DNA from 4 places in the Paenibacillus sp. FSL H3-0321 genome. Region 1 is predicted to be linked to each of the others. Evidence: riboswitches for the same ligand, from Rfam matches in the RefSeq annotation. Region 1 holds a riboswitch; each other region holds the start of a gene.
The links. A riboswitch is a leader RNA that binds a small molecule or an ion and turns the genes downstream of it on or off. The one in region 1 is predicted to bind cyclic di-AMP.
Positions count from the first base shown of each region.

Region 1 (4,404 bases):
GAAGTAATGCCTCCCTGATCAATTTGTGCGAGAGCTCCGGAGAATTCTTCCCGCGTGATGCCAAACATAGCCAGCCGCTTGTATAGCTGTTTGCCGTTGCAATACCCGATGCCCAGCACGTTGCCCAGCGCCATCCTGCGCTCAGCCGCTCGCGGATGCACCAGCATGCCCGCCGCCATAAGATCCTCCAGCCCAATTAGGGCAGGGGTCCCTTCAAAGGAGGTATGTACATGCTGCAGCGCATGACGGATCGCTTCCGGCGATGCATTCTCAACACCGATATCCCCCTTGCGTGTAGCATCCTTCTCCGGGATGAATGCATGCTTGCAGCCTGGCACCTTGGAGGAGACAATCTTGCGGATGCGTTCACCGGCATGATCGGGATCCGTAAGGATGATCACGCCTCTGCGTTCCATTGCCAGCGCTATCTTGGCGATAACCTTGCGGTCTACCGCTGAACCGCCAGTCTCTATCGTATCGGCCTCCACCGCCCGCTTGACGGCAACCGTATCACTCTTGCCTTCCACCACAATTAATTCCTTAATCATACACGTTGCTCCTTCCTGTAAAACACAAAAAGAAGAGGATTCGCTCCCCTTCTTTTTGGCTAAAGAATGTATAAGTGATGAGCGGCAGCCCGTTCTGTCAGTGCTACCCTCACTATAGCTTATAAACCGTTAATTTGCAAAAGCGGACCACGTTAATTCAGCTCCGGCTTCACTGGACCGATCACATAAATAGTCCGGGACTTGCGGCCGAAATTACGGGCATGGCTCAGTGAATCGTAATAAACATCCAACTTGTTGCCTTTGATGGCACCGCCGGTATCCTCTGCTCGGCGAAACCCTAATCCCTCAATGTACACCCACCAGCCGATAGGAATTACATTCGGGTCCACAGCTATTGTCCGGCCTTCTGTTACGCGTGTGCCAGAAGCCGTGCGGGTCCCAATGCCTGGCTCTTCCGAAGAATAGGCTGTCATCGACACATTTTTAATCATCTTCTTGTATTGGAAATCTACGCCTGCCTTGTGCACGACGTTACTGCTTTTTGCGGAAACTTTGGTTGTTTTGGATGCTGTACTTTTTTTGGAAGTTGTCACAGCAGCTACAACGGGCTTTGGCAGGGGCTTCGTACCAACATAAACAATTTTATGTTTGGTAACCGTCTGTACTTCCTTGCCAATCATGCGCATAGAGACCAGTTCTCCATCTTGGTAGACCTTCTCGATATGCTGGACCATGACGCCTGGTGCGCCTAACTGTGCCACTTTTACGGTTCCCTTGTTCAGGGAAGGATCTGAGGTCTTAATGACCTGGAATGGCAAATTTTGCTTCCGCTCTACAATCTGCTTGTTGATGCGGACAATTTTAATTCCCATGCCGGCCGATACTGTGGTGTCAAGCGAAGGATATATCTTGTCATTGCTTTTCAGGCTTAAACCCAGTTTGCTAATGGCGTCACCGATAGTGTCTTCGGTGGTGTACAGCGTTTTTGTTGCTCCATCCGCAGTGAGACTAAACTTCTGCGCACGATTGATCACGACACGGTCGCCGTCCTGTATCTCATCACTAAGGCCAATAGATAATTCATCATGCGGCTGCAGCGAAATTTGTTCCTTAGCCAGCACATCACTGAGCAGCGCTTCGCGCGTTTCCAGCGTCTGAGCTTTCCCGTCTATTACTAAAAATATCTCTTTCTTGCTCTGACCGTGTACGTACAGCAGAATGAGCAGCGCGATAACGATTGATACCGCACCTGCAAGCGAAAGTAAGCGAGGATTCACTTGCTTCCACCGTAATGCGAAAGACCTGCTGGATGATTGCGAATCATGGGATACTTCTGGTTGGAATACGCCCACTCTCTCCATCCTCCTTACATAGCCCCGTCGTCAAGTTGTATATCAAGGTGACTGTATCATTGCTGACGAAACTAGGTTTGAGATTGCAACAGGATACGCCCGCATTGCTTCAGCGTTTCCTGCTCATGGATCGCCTGCCCGGCATAATTACTCCAGATACCTGTTATATAACAGTATGCTGGTAACATTCGCATTATTCAAAACAAAAAAAGCCCAAAAAAGAGTTCACAGAGGACTCTTTCGTGGCTTCTCCGGATGTCAGAATACGCGGGAATGTTTATGCACGAGGTTTCCTCTCTTACTTGCGCTTACGGGGTTAGCTGTCGGGTTCGGGCATAAGAGAGACGCCCTATCTTAGGTCACCCGCTCACGGCGGTTGCCCTCAAATTCACCCCAAAGACCACGTGAAGAAATCAAATAAATTCTGCGGCATTTCTGTGTTGTACTCTATGTACGGACATGCGGCAGGCATTATTGGTTCCCCCGTTCTCCATACGGAGACTCAGCGAGACGATCCATGATTCAGTGACTGTCACAGTAACAACAGCTCACTGCACTGAAAAGATGATATCCTGTTTTGATGCATGTTGTAAAGGACGATTCAACCACGTTTACGCAAAAAAATGATTAAAATATTGTAATATTCAGCCGTTTTTAAATTAAAAAAGTTTAATATATCGGCTATACTTCATTTTTCACCGCTTTTACTCCCGATTTCAGACAATCCCAAATCGTTCCAGTGCGTTCGCATACGTAATTTCCGCCAATTCCTGTAAATCAATCCCTTTTATTTCCGCGGCAGCCTCTGCTACTAATCTCACATGTGCACTCTCATTTCGCTTGCCCCGGAAAGGGTGCGGTGTCAAATAAGGCGAGTCCGTTTCAATCAGCAGCCGGTCCAGCGGAGTCTGGGCCAGCACCTCTTTTGGCACTCTGGCGTTCTTGAATGTAATCGGGCCGCCGAAGGACAGGTGAAAGCCTAAATCCAGGCACATTTTGGCTATTTCCCAGCTGCCGGAGAAGGAGTGCATCACCCCGCCTATTTCATCAGCCTTCTCTTCACGGAGAATCCGCACCACATCTTCATGAGCATCACGGTTATGAATACAAATCGGCATTTTCAGTTCACGGGCTAGTCCGATTTGTTTGCGGAACACTTCATGCTGTACCTCTTTGGGGGAGGTATCCCAGTAGTAATCCAACCCAATTTCTCCGATGGCGACTACTTTTTTATGACTGCACAGTGAGGCGATCCACTCGAGATCCCCGTCCCTCATATCAATGGCATCCTGCGGATGCCAGCCGACGGCTGCATAAATATAATCATAGGTTTCAGCAAGCTTCATGGTTGTTGGGATTGTTTCCCTATTAAAGCCAATATTAATCATTTTGGTAACTCCTGCCTCGAGTGCATTGGCGATTACCTTTTCGCGGTCCTCGTCGAATTGTGGAGCATCCAGATGGGTGTGCGTGTCGAACAATTGCATGTTACATCCCCTTTTCTGTCATAATTTCTATGATGAATTCCAAGTATTTTTGGATTACTTTGCAAAGATTTCTGCGATTGAAGAAGGCAGCATTGGAAGGGCTTTCTGCAGCTTATCCTGTGGAAAATACAGGTGATAACGGCCGCGGTGAATTCCGCTGATGGAGCGTACGATATCTGAAACTTCAGAGATCTCCCTCAGTTTGTCATGGCGGTCAAGCAGCAGGATTTGCTTGCTGTCGAAGCCTTGTCCCGGACGAAACACATCATAGGGCAAATCTGTCGGAAAATCAATTTCCAGATCATAATCGGCATCTAGCCCTGCCACGGCAAAGCTGCGGCGTATTTCGTCAATCGTCTCGGAATCAAGGTTCTCCATCTCTACATATTTATACAGTTTACGATGAATAAACCGGCTGCACAAGTCGCTTAACAACTCATCCTTCTCCAAAGTCCACTGCATGAAGGCGGTCTGTATCATAGCTTCGTCCAGCAGCAGATATTGCTCCACCGTAACCTCTCCGCGGAACAAATCACCTAAAGGATCAATCATGAACCGGAATTCATAACCGCTCTGGTACAGCTCTTTGGCTCTGCGGAAAATTTGCCGCAAAATAATTTCGGAACTGCGTGTGACCGGGTGAAAATATACCTGCCAGTACATTTGATAGCGCGACATTAAGTAATCCTCGATAGCGTGCATCCCTGACTCCTTAACCACTACTCTTCCATGGTACGGACGCAGCATTCTTAGGATCCTGTCAATATCGATCGTCCCATAGTTTACTCCCGTGTAGTATGCATCGCGGAGCAGATAATCCATGCGGTCAGCATCCAGAGGGCCGGAAACCAAGTTGACTACAATTTCATGCTCATAAGTTTTGGAGATTACCGAAGCTACCTTGCCGGGAAAATCCTCTGCCACATCCCGCAGAATCGCGGTGATCTCCGTGTCCTCCAGAATGATCCGGCAGGTCCAGTCTTCATGGTTCATTTCAAAGGCTTCTTCTATAGAATGGGAGAACGGGCCATGCCCCAAATCATGCAGCAGCGCTGC
Region 1 covers NZ_JBBODH010000001.1:4,224,498-4,228,901, reverse strand. Annotated here, with positions in the region: gene rnmV (ribonuclease M5) at 1-548, opposite strand, end outside; gene MHI45_RS18795 (3D domain-containing protein) at 701-1,861, opposite strand; cyclic di-AMP (ydaO/yuaA leader) riboswitch at 2,152-2,379, opposite strand; gene MHI45_RS18790 (TatD family hydrolase) at 2,578-3,348, opposite strand; gene MHI45_RS18785 (HD domain-containing protein) at 3,403-4,404, opposite strand, start outside.

Region 2 (4,404 bases), 3.9 Mb from region 1:
TTCGCCGAATACCATGTCAAACCAGGCACATGATGTACATCCGGATATGTTCCTGTAATCAGAGAACTGTCAATCGTCACTGACATGGTAGGAAAAGAACTGACAAGGTTTTTAAAATATTGGCCGTGTTTGATCAGAAATTGTATAGTGGGTAGTTGCTCTATGCCTTTATCAATTGCTTGAGCCATTAATGAATCGATCACCAGTAAAACGACTTTCTTTGTGTTTTCACCGTTTATGGATTTCACTCGGACTAAATCTTGTTCTTTATGTCTCAATTCCTGACTTTTGCATCCCGAAGTTACAATTAATATAAAGATCATCAGCAGAAATAGACTCTTTTTTTGTCGCATGAATGAAGATCACCAACCTATCCATAATGTGCGTATTATGTGTATGTTGTTCCATAAACAATCTTTTATACATAAGAAATTCCAGTTATATAGAATAAGAATGATTTATGATTAGACATCCATTAATGCGGAATAGTACCAAGTTTTGTCCTTTGCTCGGGACAAGAACTTGATACCTTAAAAAAACAAAAAAAGCCGCCAAGTTAGCGACTTTGAATGGTACTATGTTCTTGTCCTTCGACACGGACATTTTTACATTTCTCGGAGAAGATTTTTCTTCAGATCAATCACGTTTGTTCTCAACAGATTTCATACGGTTCTGATCGTCAGGCACCCGGTCAATACTGAATTCCTGGCCTGCTTCTAACTCACCATGGCCGCAAACACTTCGGGAGAAATTTGTGAACTGCCTTTTTTGCTCATCCATCTCGTGTTTTCGCTTAAGCAGCTCCTGCGGATCCTGATTTGTCATAATCTTAACCTCCTAGGAAATCAAAATAAGTCTCCAAACATGGAATCATGCTGTTTATTCGCACTACAGAAGTTTTCCATAATAGAGCGTTGCTTATGCAAGGAATTCAATATCCCAGCTTGTATAGAACTATTGCTCTTTATCCCGGCCGAGCAGCCCGCTGAGAGCCTCTGTCACGTTCATACCGGTAAGCGACTGCGTCAATTCAGGAATCTGGGCCATGATTTTGGCGATATCGCCGGTAATTTTGTTCACGCCGGATGATGCTCCATCCTGGGAAATCACTGTAATCTTATCGACCTTGGCCAGCGGGGAAGCGATTTTGTCAGCCAGCTCTGGCAGAACCTTCAAGAATTCCACTATAAGTGCGGCTTGCGTGAACTGTTTGTACGCTTCAGCTTTCTTCTCCAGTGCCCCCGCTTCCGCCGCTCCGGCCAGTTGAACAATTTCTGCGTTGGCTTTCCCCTTCGCCAGCTCTGCTTCCGCTGTTGCCAGTCCCCGTTTGGTCATTGTGGCCGCCTCTGCTTCCGCCTCAAGAATTTTCCGCTGCTTGGCTGCTTCCGCTCTCATGATAGTAGCCTGGTTCTCCGCCTCAGCAGGCTTAATCACCGTTGCCTCCAGCTCCTTCTGTTTCAGCTCAACTTCGATTTCCCGGACGGTCCGGTTGGCCTCCGCTTCCATCTGCGTGATCTTGACCTGTTCGGTAACCAGCGACTGCTTGATTTTGTTCTGCTGCAATTCGTACGCAAGATCCGCCTGTGCTTTTTTCACTTCAGTCTCCAGCTTAAAGTCCGCCTGCTTAATGTTCAAATCCTTCTCAAACAGAGATTCCTTGGCGCGGGCGGCGGTTCCCGCTTCAATGGTGGCCTGATGTGCATTGGCTTTGGCAATGGCGGATTCCTTCTCCGCCTCGGCTTGTTTGATCTGAATGTCGCGTTCTGCTTCCGCCTTGGCGATGCTGGCATCACGGCGGATGCGCTCAATTTCCGGAACCCCCATATTGTCGATATACCCTTTGTCGTCAGTAATTTTCTTAATGGTGAAGCTGACCACCTCAAGCCCCATCTTGTCGAGGTCTTCCGAGCAGGTCTCCCGCATCTTGCTGTTGATTTCGTCAGGTGTCTTTAGAATGGATTCCACCGTTAATTGTCCGATCAAGCCGCGCAGATGGCCTTCCACCGAATGCAGGATAATCGTCTCACGGTCTTCTTCCGGCCTGTCGATAAACTGCTCACTGGCAGTCAGAATAGCGGTAGGATCGCTTTTAATCTTAATCTGGGCTACCGCCTCCAGGTTGAGCTTGATGCCCTGCCGGGAGAACATCGCCTGCGCCGGGATGACATCGAAGCTCATCAGCATCATGGAGATGGTCTTATTGTTCTGGAAGCCGGGAATGACGAACGTCCCGCCGCCCTGAACCACTCTTTTTCCGCCGAGGCCGAATACAATCATCGCCTGATTGGGTGGAACCTTTTTATAAGCGTTCACGATACTGAACAAAGCCAGCAGGATAACAACAACAATTGCCGAGATTAAATAAAGAATAACCATTCGGTTCGACACTCCCCGTTATTTATAATTGTTCGTTTTCCCTCTCGAAGAGGGTGACTACCGCCATTCCTTTATCCACCTTCAAAATAATCACCCTGTCACCCTTGGCGAGCTGCTGGCCGGTTTCTGCCCGCACTCCAATGGAACGCATCGTTCCATGCAGCACATATTTCATCTCTCCCACTGCTCCATCCACTGCAGAAATGCTGATGTACCCGAGTTGTCCCGCCTGCTCATAATCCATTTTATTCATGCTATTATCATACCGAGTCATCACCCGGGCCAGCACCGCATACATCAGACAGCCCAGCAGCAAGGCAATCCCGGTGCAGATCAGCACCACTGCAAGCATTTTCATTCCGCTGAACCGGGTAAGCACATAACCACTGCCGCCCCAGACCGTGACAAACACCATCAGAGGGAGTATGGGCACAAAGCCCGGACCACCAGCATCGCCACCTCCCACATGCAGATGACCCGCCAGGCCATGCCCATGAAATCCGCCGCTGAGGAGAAGCAGCAATCCAACCCAGAAGCACACGATAAATACAGTAACGATAACAATCCCCCCTTTAAAGCATTTTAGATAGTGCCTAATGACTCTGATTATCTTTGTTATAAGATTTCTAAACACTTATACAGATCATCTTTCCTTTCTGCATGCGCAGCAAAAAGACCACAGAAGCGTCAGGGCTCTCCGTGGTCGGTTAATCGATCATGGCGCTCATCCTCTCTCTTCGAGGCTTACGGGGTTAGCTGACGGATTCGGGCAGCGAGATTGCCCTACCTTGTAAGAAGCGGCTTTTCAGCACGCAGCAAGGATTCACCCCAAGTGAGCGGCAGCTATCTGAGCAAAAGCCGCATTCACCATTGGTTCCCCCGTTCCCATTATCGGAATTCAGCCATTTGAGAACAGTTAAAATATATTCGGTTGTTGATTTGAATCTTACGCCTGTGACCATTTAATGTAAAACGTTGCGGATGGCAAAAGAAGCTTAAAATGCCACCACTTCACGAATGAAGGCGCATTCTTTGGTTTTACTCTTAAGCGATCGATGATTTGCTCATTTTTGCTCCACTTCATGTCCCTAGGAAAACAAAACAGAAACCTCTGCTGCTCAACATCATCCGCCGTATTCTTCTGCATCACACATTAAAGCTCCCGTCAGGAATATTCTGCAAATCATTCGGGAACGTTAACAGCAAAACTAATCGAAAGTTGAGCGCCTTATAATGACTAACCAAACTCAGACCTCATTTCCTTCGGTAGATCAAAATTCTGATTATATCGAAGCAGCACTATTCTATACAAGTGACCTCAAAAAAAGAAGCTTATCCTTTCAGGGAAGGGAAGGAATGGTCTTTTATCTGGAGTCCCTCACTGACACGGAATTGATTGAACGAAACGTGATTGTTCCTTTTAGCCGTAATCAGGACAAAGACCTCTCTGAGCTTTTCACAGCACTTAGTTTCAGTTTGGAAACAGAACTTAACCAAGGTATTCAGGGACTTCTTGAAGGAAGCTGTGTTTATTTTTTAGAAGGAATGTCTGAATTCTATGTCCTCAACACTCCTGCCAAATACGAACGAAGCATTAGCGAACCTGAGAATGAAGGGGTTATACGCGGACCTCATAACGGTTTTATTGAAGAGATGAAGGTTAACGTATACCTGATTCGAAAACAAATAGCCTCCCCAAACCTTATTGTCCGCTACTTCACACTTGGGAAATTCGCCCCCAAACAGGTAGGCTTAGTCTATATGGAGAATATCGCCAACCCTGAATTGATAAAGATTGTAGAATCAAGAATAAAGAAAATTTCGCTCGATTGGATAATCTCCACTGGCTTTATTCAGGAATTAACGGAGGATAACTCCTTCTCCATATTTCCGCAACTAATCAATACGGAACGTCCGGATCATACCTCAGCTTATTTGCTGGACGGATATGTCGCCATACTGCTGGATGGGGACCCCACAGCTCTGATATTGCCGGCGAGCTTCTTCAGCTTTTATCAGACACCCGAT
Region 2 covers NZ_JBBODH010000001.1:368,204-372,607, reverse strand. Annotated here, with positions in the region: gene MHI45_RS01545 (alkaline phosphatase family protein) at 1-353, opposite strand, end outside; gene MHI45_RS01540 (hypothetical protein) at 637-825, opposite strand; gene MHI45_RS01535 (flotillin family protein) at 955-2,376, opposite strand; gene MHI45_RS01530 (hypothetical protein) at 2,399-3,010, opposite strand; cyclic di-AMP (ydaO/yuaA leader) riboswitch at 3,103-3,290, opposite strand; gene MHI45_RS01525 (hypothetical protein) at 3,323-3,526, opposite strand; gene MHI45_RS01520 (spore germination protein) at 3,610-4,404, shown strand, end outside.
Region 2: another riboswitch for cyclic di-AMP. It lies ahead of MHI45_RS01530 (hypothetical protein); the one in region 1 lies ahead of MHI45_RS18795 (3D domain-containing protein).

Region 3 (4,404 bases), 3.0 Mb from region 1:
GCTGTGCGCCGAGGGTTATCAATTCTTGTCCGCCTCCGGCCCCGACAATCAGCAGGTCTGCCGGAGTTTCACCGCCGAGGTGTGCACTCAGCAATTGCTCCATGATGTCATAGAGCAGAGGATACCCCGGTATTTTTGCAGCGATTGTTGTCTCGTAATGCTGAACATCGGGATGCTCCCAGTCTCTGGCATGATGTAAATGTTTCTCTTGCATGATATCTGCTCCTGTCTCTATAGCTTGAATGTGAGTTCTCCTGATATATAATAAGAATTATTACTAATTATCAGGATTAAACACGGAATAGGCTATCCCACATATGTGGGATTTGGAAAGGACATCAGGATGAGCGAGGTTCTAAAAAGCTTGAGGACGCTGGAAATCAACCGGCAGGAGATGAGAATGACATCTCCGCAATACAGGGAGGCGGTAATCTCCAAGCTGCGGCAGTACATTCCGTTTACCGCTGCCTGCTGCACTACCGTGGACCCGCATACGCTGCTGTCCACCGGGGCGATCACAGAGCAGGGTCTTGAGGATCTGCACCCGCAGCTGTTTGAATATGAATATCTGCATGAGGATTATATGAAGTATGAGCAGTTGGCCGCAGCGGCAGTGCCGGTCGCCTGTTTAAGCGGTGTAACGGAAGGGCAGCCCGGGCGGAGTGAACGTTACCGCAACGTACTCCAGCCTGCGGGCCTGGGAGACGAGCTCCGGGCTGCGCTGGTTGAAGGCGGTGGCTGCTGGGGGTTCTTAACCTTGTTCCGGTCACAGCACGAACCTCCTTTTCAGGAGCGGGAGTGTGCGGTGATCGCATCTGTTGTTCCGCTGATTGCCGGCGCACTCCGCAGCTATGCCTCCGAGCCCCCTCTGGGACGGATGGATAGCGCACCGGAGGACAGTGGAATCATGATTCTGACGGACCAGCTGCTTCCGGTCAGCGCGAATAGTGCGGCTCAATATTGGATGAGTCGTCTGCAGCAGCTGGAACGGTTGGATCACGGAGTTCTTCCCCGGCCGGTCAACGCCGTATGCCTGCGGGCACTTGGCGAGAATACGGAACCAGGAGGGTTGCCTTCCAAGGCGAAATTATGCCTGCGTGTCGAGGATGGGGCTTACTTGACAGTTACGGCCAGCAGGCTTGAAGGAAGCGGCGGGAAGACGGAGCTGGCCGTTGCCTTTGTCTATGCCAAGTCCTCGGAGATCTTCCGGCTGCTGGCCGATGCCTGCCAGCTGACCGCCAGGGAGAAGCAGCTGGCCGAGATGCTGTCCCGGGGATTATCCACGAAGGAGCTGGCAGAGTCGCTGCATATTTCTGCGTACACCGTACAGGATCACCTGAAATCGATCTTCTCCAAGACCGGCGTATCCAGCCGGAGAGCACTCATCAGCAAGCTGTTCTCACAGGGGATGGAATAGCCGGTAAGCACGCTAAACAGTCCCGATGCTGATACAAGGGGACTGTGCTGGCTTTTATAGGAGCTGCGGGATCTGGGAAGTGGAAGCAGGATGGGTCCAGTGCTTCTCGCTGCCGGGAAGATCATCGAACCATTCCGCATCCGGTGGACATTCCAGGATCATAAATTTGCCGTACTCCTGCGCTCTGGACTGATGGTATTTCAGATAGGCCTTGCCGTCTTCAATCGCCAGTATCTCGATTTTGCCGGAGGAGTGGCTCATGGATAGACGGACTCTTTTACCCAGACCTGAGGTTCTGGCCTTGGCTTCCTCAACAATGTTGTAGACACGCTCCAGCGGCAGAACGAACTCGCGGTTGCCGGCAATGGGCCGGTTCACGAAGAAATAATAGGGAGTGACTCCGGCCCAGGACAGCCGGTCGAGCAGTTCTCCGAGTACCGCCGGATCATCGTTGATGCCTTTCAGCACCGGCGTTTGATTAACCACGATTGCCCCGGCATTATGAAGTGCTCTGAATGCTTGTTTGGCTTCGGGCGTAATTTCCCGGGGATGATTAATATGCGCCATGACGTAAATGCGTTTGTCCTCCGATGAATAGGTACGGATTAGTTCCAGCAGTTCTTCGTCCTGATAAATGCGCATGGGATTAAATACGGGGATTTTGGAGCCCAGCCGGATAATCTTCACATGGTCAATGGATCTCAGACTTTCGATGATGAAGCGCAGCTTGGAGGTAGAGAGAATCAGGCTGTCTCCGCCGGTAAGCAGCACATTATTGATCTCAGGATGATTCCTGATGTATTCCAAGCCCGGAGCCACATCGGTTTGTGCTTCCTTCACATCATTGCGGAACAGGCGCTTGCGGAAGCAGTAGCGGCAGTAAGCTCCACACACCTCGGAGACAATCAGAAGGGCCGTTGTTCTGTATTTGTGCTGACATCCCGGCACTACATAATTCATTCCCTCATCGGATGCATCCCAGCAGCCGTACTCCGCAAGTTCACCTTCACTTGGAATGACGAGCCTGCGGATCGGATCACCCGGGTCGTCCCAGTCGATCAGCGACAGATAATAGTCATTGACCCGAAAGGCGAATTTGCCGGTGATCTCCTTCAGCTTTTCTTTCTCCGTTTCAGACAGCATGGCAACCTTGCTGATATCCGTTATGTACCTTACCTTTTGCACTTGCATCTCTCCTTGGTCTCATAGTGTGAGAAGTAAGGGAGCCTTGAGGTCGATAGCCAAACTGCTGCCAGCAGGGTCATGAGAATACAAAAAAGAGACCCTTAGCAAGGGTCTCTGGTTATGAATATACCTAAAAAAGCAGACCCATCCACTACTGACGAGGTTAGCTGACGGACTCGGGTAAGATGGTACCCTACATTCTGTGAATGATTCGCCCCAAAAGACTGGTTCCCCCGCTTTCCTGCCCAAAGGCTGGAAATTAAGCGTAGATAAAGTATAACCCGGAAAGTTTTGAAAAGTCAAAGCAAAACTTGCCCGCGGCAAGGCATACGGGACCAAGCCCAATCAGCAGAGTAGAAATTTTTTTTGTTGTGGGATTGCCGGTCTTCTTGAAACGCATCATACGCAGAGTCCCGGCCGCAAGACATAGATACGCAAAATCCTTTGTACAGAAAGGTTTTTTTGTTTTTTTGGTGCAAACAGGAGCGTCCGGGAAAACGCTTTTTTTAGGCTTGTCCCCGGTTTCGTTTTTGTGCAATTGTAACCGCCCTCATATGATGGAAGATAAGCTGCCCCGGTTGACGCGGCCAGAAAACCTTTGTTATGGTTTTTACAGACAGACGCCAGCCGGAAGCATTTTTGGAGGCGAATTGCACGATTTTGTGTGAGCTTAGCTTACCGGACTACTGCGAGGGAGATGGTTGATTTGATCAAAGGGATTATATTTGATTTTGACGGAACGATTATCGACACGGAAACAGCTTGGTACACCGCTTTTAGCGAAGCCTATGGAGAGCATGGGGTAGACCTGTCGCTGGAACAGTATTCTACTTGCATAGGCACCAGCCTTAACAGTTTTAATCCCTACGAATATTTGATGACTGACCTTAAGCTGCCTATCGACCGGATGGCATTCAGAACAGCGGTCCAGCAGAGGCACAGCAAGCTGATGGAGCTGGAACAGATGCGGCCGGGAATTCAGCAATATCTGGATGCTGCCAAGGACGCCGGACTGCGGATTGGCCTTGCTTCCAGCTCCTCTATGGACTGGGTGGAACGGCATTTGGAGCTGCTGGGCATACGCGATTATTTCGAGAGCATCCGCACCTCGGATCATGTGGAGAAGGTGAAGCCTGATCCGGAGTTGTATAACCAGGTCATGTCCTCTCTTGACATTAAACCACATGAGGCAGTCGCTATTGAGGATTCGCCAAACGGCGCAAGAGCTGCAGCTGCTGCTGGAATGTTCTGTGTGGTGATCCCGAATGCCATTACCCGCTTTCTTGAATTTGATATGCCGCATCACCAGACCGAAAGCCTGAGTCTTTTGGACTTCGATCACGTAGTTTCCCGGAGTTGCTTCGAAATCTCTGGTGTGCAGGTATAAAACACTACAGTGTACTAATTTCTGCGTATAACAACTATAATTTGTGAAATTATAAAGAGCTGAAATTACTTAAGGGGGACACCGATTTGAGAGCCGTACATTTTGGAGCGGGCAATATTGGCCGGGGATTTATCGGCCCAGTGCTGTCAGACTCCGGTTATGAGGTTTGTTTTGTCGGAAGAAATAGGCTGAAAATCGCTCAGCTGCAGGAACGGGGGCGCTATCCTGTTACCCTTGCCAATGATGAGCGGGACCGCTTTATTGTGGAGAATGTAACCGCCCTTCATCTGAAGGATCAGGAACAGGTGGCCCAAGCTGTAGCAGAGGCTGAGATCGTGACGACAGCGGTCGGGCTAACAGCGCTGAAGGACATTGCCGGAGCCATCGCGCAGGGTATCGAGAACAGGCTAAACAG
Region 3 covers NZ_JBBODH010000001.1:7,215,882-7,220,285, forward strand. Annotated here, with positions in the region: gene MHI45_RS31770 (class I SAM-dependent methyltransferase) at 1-214, opposite strand, end outside; gene MHI45_RS31775 (helix-turn-helix transcriptional regulator) at 401-1,417, shown strand; gene MHI45_RS31780 (KamA family radical SAM protein) at 1,472-2,608, opposite strand; cyclic di-AMP (ydaO/yuaA leader) riboswitch at 2,740-2,878, opposite strand; gene MHI45_RS31785 (hypothetical protein) at 2,862-3,140, opposite strand; gene MHI45_RS31790 (HAD family hydrolase) at 3,309-3,989, shown strand; gene MHI45_RS31795 (mannitol-1-phosphate 5-dehydrogenase) at 4,076-4,404, shown strand, end outside.
Region 3: another riboswitch for cyclic di-AMP. It lies ahead of MHI45_RS31780 (KamA family radical SAM protein); the one in region 1 lies ahead of MHI45_RS18795 (3D domain-containing protein).

Region 4 (4,404 bases), 610 kb from region 1:
AGGAGGAATAGGTGCCTCCAGAGCCTTCTCACCATTCATATAGGACTGCAGCCAGCCGGGGTGAAAGACCATAACCTGCCCGCCCATCACCTTCAAATGGTTGTGCATCAGGGAGGACTGCATATTAAGCGCTGCTTTGGACATACAGTATCCGTACATATTAATCCGTTTGTTCCGGCCAATGCTTCCGGCTTCTGAGGAGATATTAACAATCAATTTCTGCTTGCTCTGCATTAACAGGCCCATCAATTCATTACTGACCCTCAAAGAACCAAGCGTGTTTACATTATAAATGTGAGCCATGGCTTCATCGTCCATATCAACAAGCATCGTGGCATCATCAGCTCTATGAATAATACCGGCATTATTGATAATCATATCAACATGAGCGGTACTGCCCGAAATGCTGCGTGCCGCTTGCTTGACACTCTCACGGTCGCCGATATCCAGCGGAATCAGAGTTAATCGGTCCGGGTACTGCTTTTTCAGTGCGTCCAGCAATTCCGACTCCTTCATATACTGACCGGCAAATACGGAATATTTGTTCTCTAGAAGCCAGCTTGCCAGAAAAAAACCTAAACCACGGTCAGCACCGGTAACAAAAGCAACCCTTTTCATGAATATGGACACACCCTTTACGATTCTTCAGGATACACGCGGCATCTCTTTCACATTAGCATGGCAATCACGTTTTTTCAACGTCCTTCATGGGACTGTAATTCTGCTGAAAGGGGTGCTCTAACTTCCTTTTTGATTTAATTTTGAACTATGTTACAATCGTAGTTACAAGTACTTATAGGAAGGTGAGATACCGATGTCTATCCAACAACTTCACACTCTGGAAGAACTGCAGCAATATGTTGCGCAACCAGGTAAAAAACTGCTTTTCAAGCATAGCACTACCTGCCCGATCAGCGCCAAGGCCAACGAGGAATTCACTGCCTATACGCAAGGCTCCGAGACTCCAGCTGCCATTGTCCATGTGATTGAAGACCGTCCGCTGTCCAATCAGATTGCCGAAGATTTCGGGATCAAGCATGAATCTCCGCAGATCTTCCTGCTGGAAGACGGCGAAGTCCGCTGGAACACCTCCCATTGGAAAATCACCCGGGACGCCATCAAGGCAGCTGTGAGCCAATGAGCCAGCCGGTAATTGTCTATTCCACCACAGGATGCAGCGACTGCAATCAAGTGAAGCAGTGGCTAACCGAGCAAAAGGTTAGCTTCGAGGTGCGTGATGTTATGACAAGTACAGTGTATCAGGAAGAAGTCGAGAAGCTGGGCTTCATGGGTGTGCCTGTTACTGTGTACGAAGGCCGCGCAGTCAAGGGCTTCAACGTTTCCGAACTTAAGGAGCTTATTGGAGCAACCGCTGAATAATTCATAGCGTGAGGCATATAAATATTTATATTCAAGTGGAAACGGCTTTGCCGTCCTTTTTAAGGACGGTACCGTTTCAGCGAGAAATAGAAGGATAAGTTATCGTGTGAAACATATAAATTCTTATATTTTTGAAAAAGGCATCTCCTTGGACCTCTGTCCAGGAGATGCCTTTTATTTGCCCTTTTATTTGGCCTTATCCTGGATTCGTTGAGACATCCGCCAGAAAAGAGACATTTCCGCTGTGGGAATAGATGACGGAATCCGCTCCAAGTCCTTTATAGACCAGTCTGGGATTCATCGAAGTCGTAATTACGTATATTGGCTTTGTCGTCCAGGTCCGGCACATCTGGATATACCGGCAGCATAAGGTCACACTGCTCTCGAACAGAAATACTCTGCCTACCGGAAAAGAGGGGCGGAACCATGTATTCTGATGATGTGTATCCACCACAAGATTGACCTCGATTCCCAGTTCCTCCAGACGCCGCTTCTCCGCTGCATTGTTGGCGATTCCTGCGATCTTGTAGCCTCTGAACTTTAAGATTTTGATAAAATGCTCCCCCGCTTTAGTCGGAGCGTTAATGAGTACATATTCTTCCGAATTCGCCATATCTTCCTCTCCTCCGGCCTAGGACTTCCATTCATTTGCCCGTACGAACACAGCAAAAAACCACAAAGGAATTCCCTCTGTGGTCCAATTAACGGTCACATTGTGCTCATCCTCTCTAATACGCTTACGAGGTTAGCTGTCGGATTCGGGCAGTGAGAGTCGCCCTACCTGTATCCATGCGAGCATTCTCTCGCACTTTCACAGGATTCACCCCATAACCGGCTCCGACTCTCACATCGGCTGCCGATTGTTGGTTCCCCCGCTTTCCATAACGGAAATTAAGCGGACTGCGTATTCGATTGTGTAGTAAACAGAAGTAATCATACTCTGGCGATCACGGCCTTGTAAACCGCCAAACCTGCCAAAATAATGCATTTAGTAAACCCAATCCAGATCGGGTAGCGCTTACTTAAGCCTCAATCTCATCATTCCTCTTATTTACTCGGCTTATCAACGATTTGCGAAAAAGCATTCAGCGTTGTGATTATATTCACCCGCTGTTGAGCAAATTGCCTTTTGGGCTCTAATCACCCTAAATCAAAAGCAGTCGTATGCACGAGATAAAAAGCTGAAAATCGTTGATAAACACCCTTTTAGCACTTCTTATCGTTTCTTTTGCCATAATCCCCTGAAAATCGGCTCAGAAGAATGTTTTTTTCTTTTTACAAAGCTCATGCGAAAAGGTATGATTCGGTTTGAATCCAATGCATGAAATGCGATATGAACGCTGAATTCCCGCAATGCGGGAAACGGGGGAACCATCAGGCCCGCAGGGCCTTACCTGGAAGATAAGAATCTTTCTTGGGGTGAATCCGAAGGAGACTGTGGTCTCATTAGGTAGGGCGACTCTCACCGTCCGAATCCGACAGCTAACCCCGTAAGCGACTAGAGAGAACCTTGATCCGCCACGTGTTTTCGCCAGGTGTATTTAAGCCTGTACCAAAACCGCAGCAGAGGTCCTCCTCTGCTGCGGTTTTTTGTGCTGAGGCTGCAGCTTATAAATGGGTAGGAGGGAAAACGAAATGAACCAGCGCAGGCTGTCACGTATAGAAGTGTTTGTATTCGATGCCCCCTGGCCATTCCATCATGCCGCGGAGTCATCCGGCAAGTGCCGGTATGGTGTGCTGAAGCTTACGTGCAAGGCTGGGTGCAGCTGGGGAGCGGGGATACTGTCTGCGGAAGGCGATCATTTTGACGTCATTAAATGGAGCAGCTTTCTGAGAAGTATACGCAATCACAGGCTAGAAGAAGCCATAGAAATTGTACAGCAGCTAGGTGCGCAGTGGGAGCCGGGTCAGCAAGAAATCGTGCAAACGGCCCTGCTGGATTTAAAAGCCAAGCTGCAAGGCAAGGTCGTCACGTCACATCTGCAAATGGTCCCCTATTCCCGTACGGCTGGGGCCGGCGGTACGCCCCCCTTCAGACGGATGTACTATAAACCTTCAAGTTCCCTGCTGCATAAAGGCAGCTGGCAGGAACCGGACATAGCCGAGCTAATGGACAGATCCATCACTTATTTCTCCATCTTATAATTTCTTATTCAGGAAGGAACGTGAAGACATGCCAGACCCATTATCCCCGGAATGGACAGCTGCCAGCGAGTTTGCGGAATATGTCCAAAAGAACACCGGAAATATTTATGCACTCACCAGTCTGCTGCTGGGAGAGGGTGCCGTTGCGGAAAAGACTGCGATGAAAACCTTCACTGAGCTTTATACCCGGTACCTTCATGATGATTTCATCCCGCAGCCTTTCTCTCTGGATGCGTACCGGGAGTGCATTCAGCAGTGCTCCCGGGCTGCGGAGGAGTGCAGCCTCTTTGTTTCCAATGGATTAGCCTGGGAGGATCAGATTGTGCAGGTGTTATGGTACGGCATGCTGCTGCCCCTGCCGGCAATCAGCACCATTCTTGAGCAAAGCGTGCCGGTGCTGAAAACCCGGCTGAGACATGTGCGCGAGCAAATGTGCCGGTTGGAAACGTTGCGGCCTGAAGCAAACTTGTTTGTTGTATAGCTTCGTATGGAATATAGCAACTTGTCAAAGCGCATGAAAAAGCCGCAGCATAGTGCTGCGGCCTTTTCTATTTATACTCAGCTCTTGCCCTTGCCGCCTTTTGCGAATCTCCAGGCCGCTGTACAGCAGCCCAGCAAGCCCACTCCGAGCATTAACGTCTGCAGCACACCCAGCAGGGTAGAGCCCTCCGGCTTAAGCATGCTGCTGAGCAGAATCAGCAGAATTGAAGCTGCGAGGATCGCGGGGATTTGATTGTTTTTTTTCAAGATTACCACTCCTTATCTTATTAAATAAGGTACACTATAACCCTTCATTTAACCAGCAGGATCCTGAACTCTCCATTCTCTATATGTAGAGACGTATAGAAACAAGCCTTAGAACGCAAACAGAGGCATCAT
Region 4 covers NZ_JBBODH010000001.1:4,836,741-4,841,144, reverse strand. Annotated here, with positions in the region: gene MHI45_RS21675 (SDR family NAD(P)-dependent oxidoreductase) at 1-618, opposite strand, end outside; gene ytxJ (bacillithiol system redox-active protein YtxJ) at 815-1,141, shown strand; gene MHI45_RS21665 (glutaredoxin family protein) at 1,138-1,380, shown strand; gene MHI45_RS21660 (hypothetical protein) at 1,577-1,993, opposite strand; cyclic di-AMP (ydaO/yuaA leader) riboswitch at 2,100-2,288, opposite strand; cyclic di-AMP (ydaO/yuaA leader) riboswitch at 2,709-2,891, shown strand; gene MHI45_RS21655 (hypothetical protein) at 3,016-3,525, shown strand; gene MHI45_RS21650 (hypothetical protein) at 3,554-4,006, shown strand; gene MHI45_RS21645 (hypothetical protein) at 4,084-4,272, opposite strand; partial or broken gene MHI45_RS35220 (group II intron maturase-specific domain-containing protein) at 4,352-4,404, opposite strand, start outside.
Region 4: another riboswitch for cyclic di-AMP. It lies ahead of MHI45_RS21660 (hypothetical protein); the one in region 1 lies ahead of MHI45_RS18795 (3D domain-containing protein).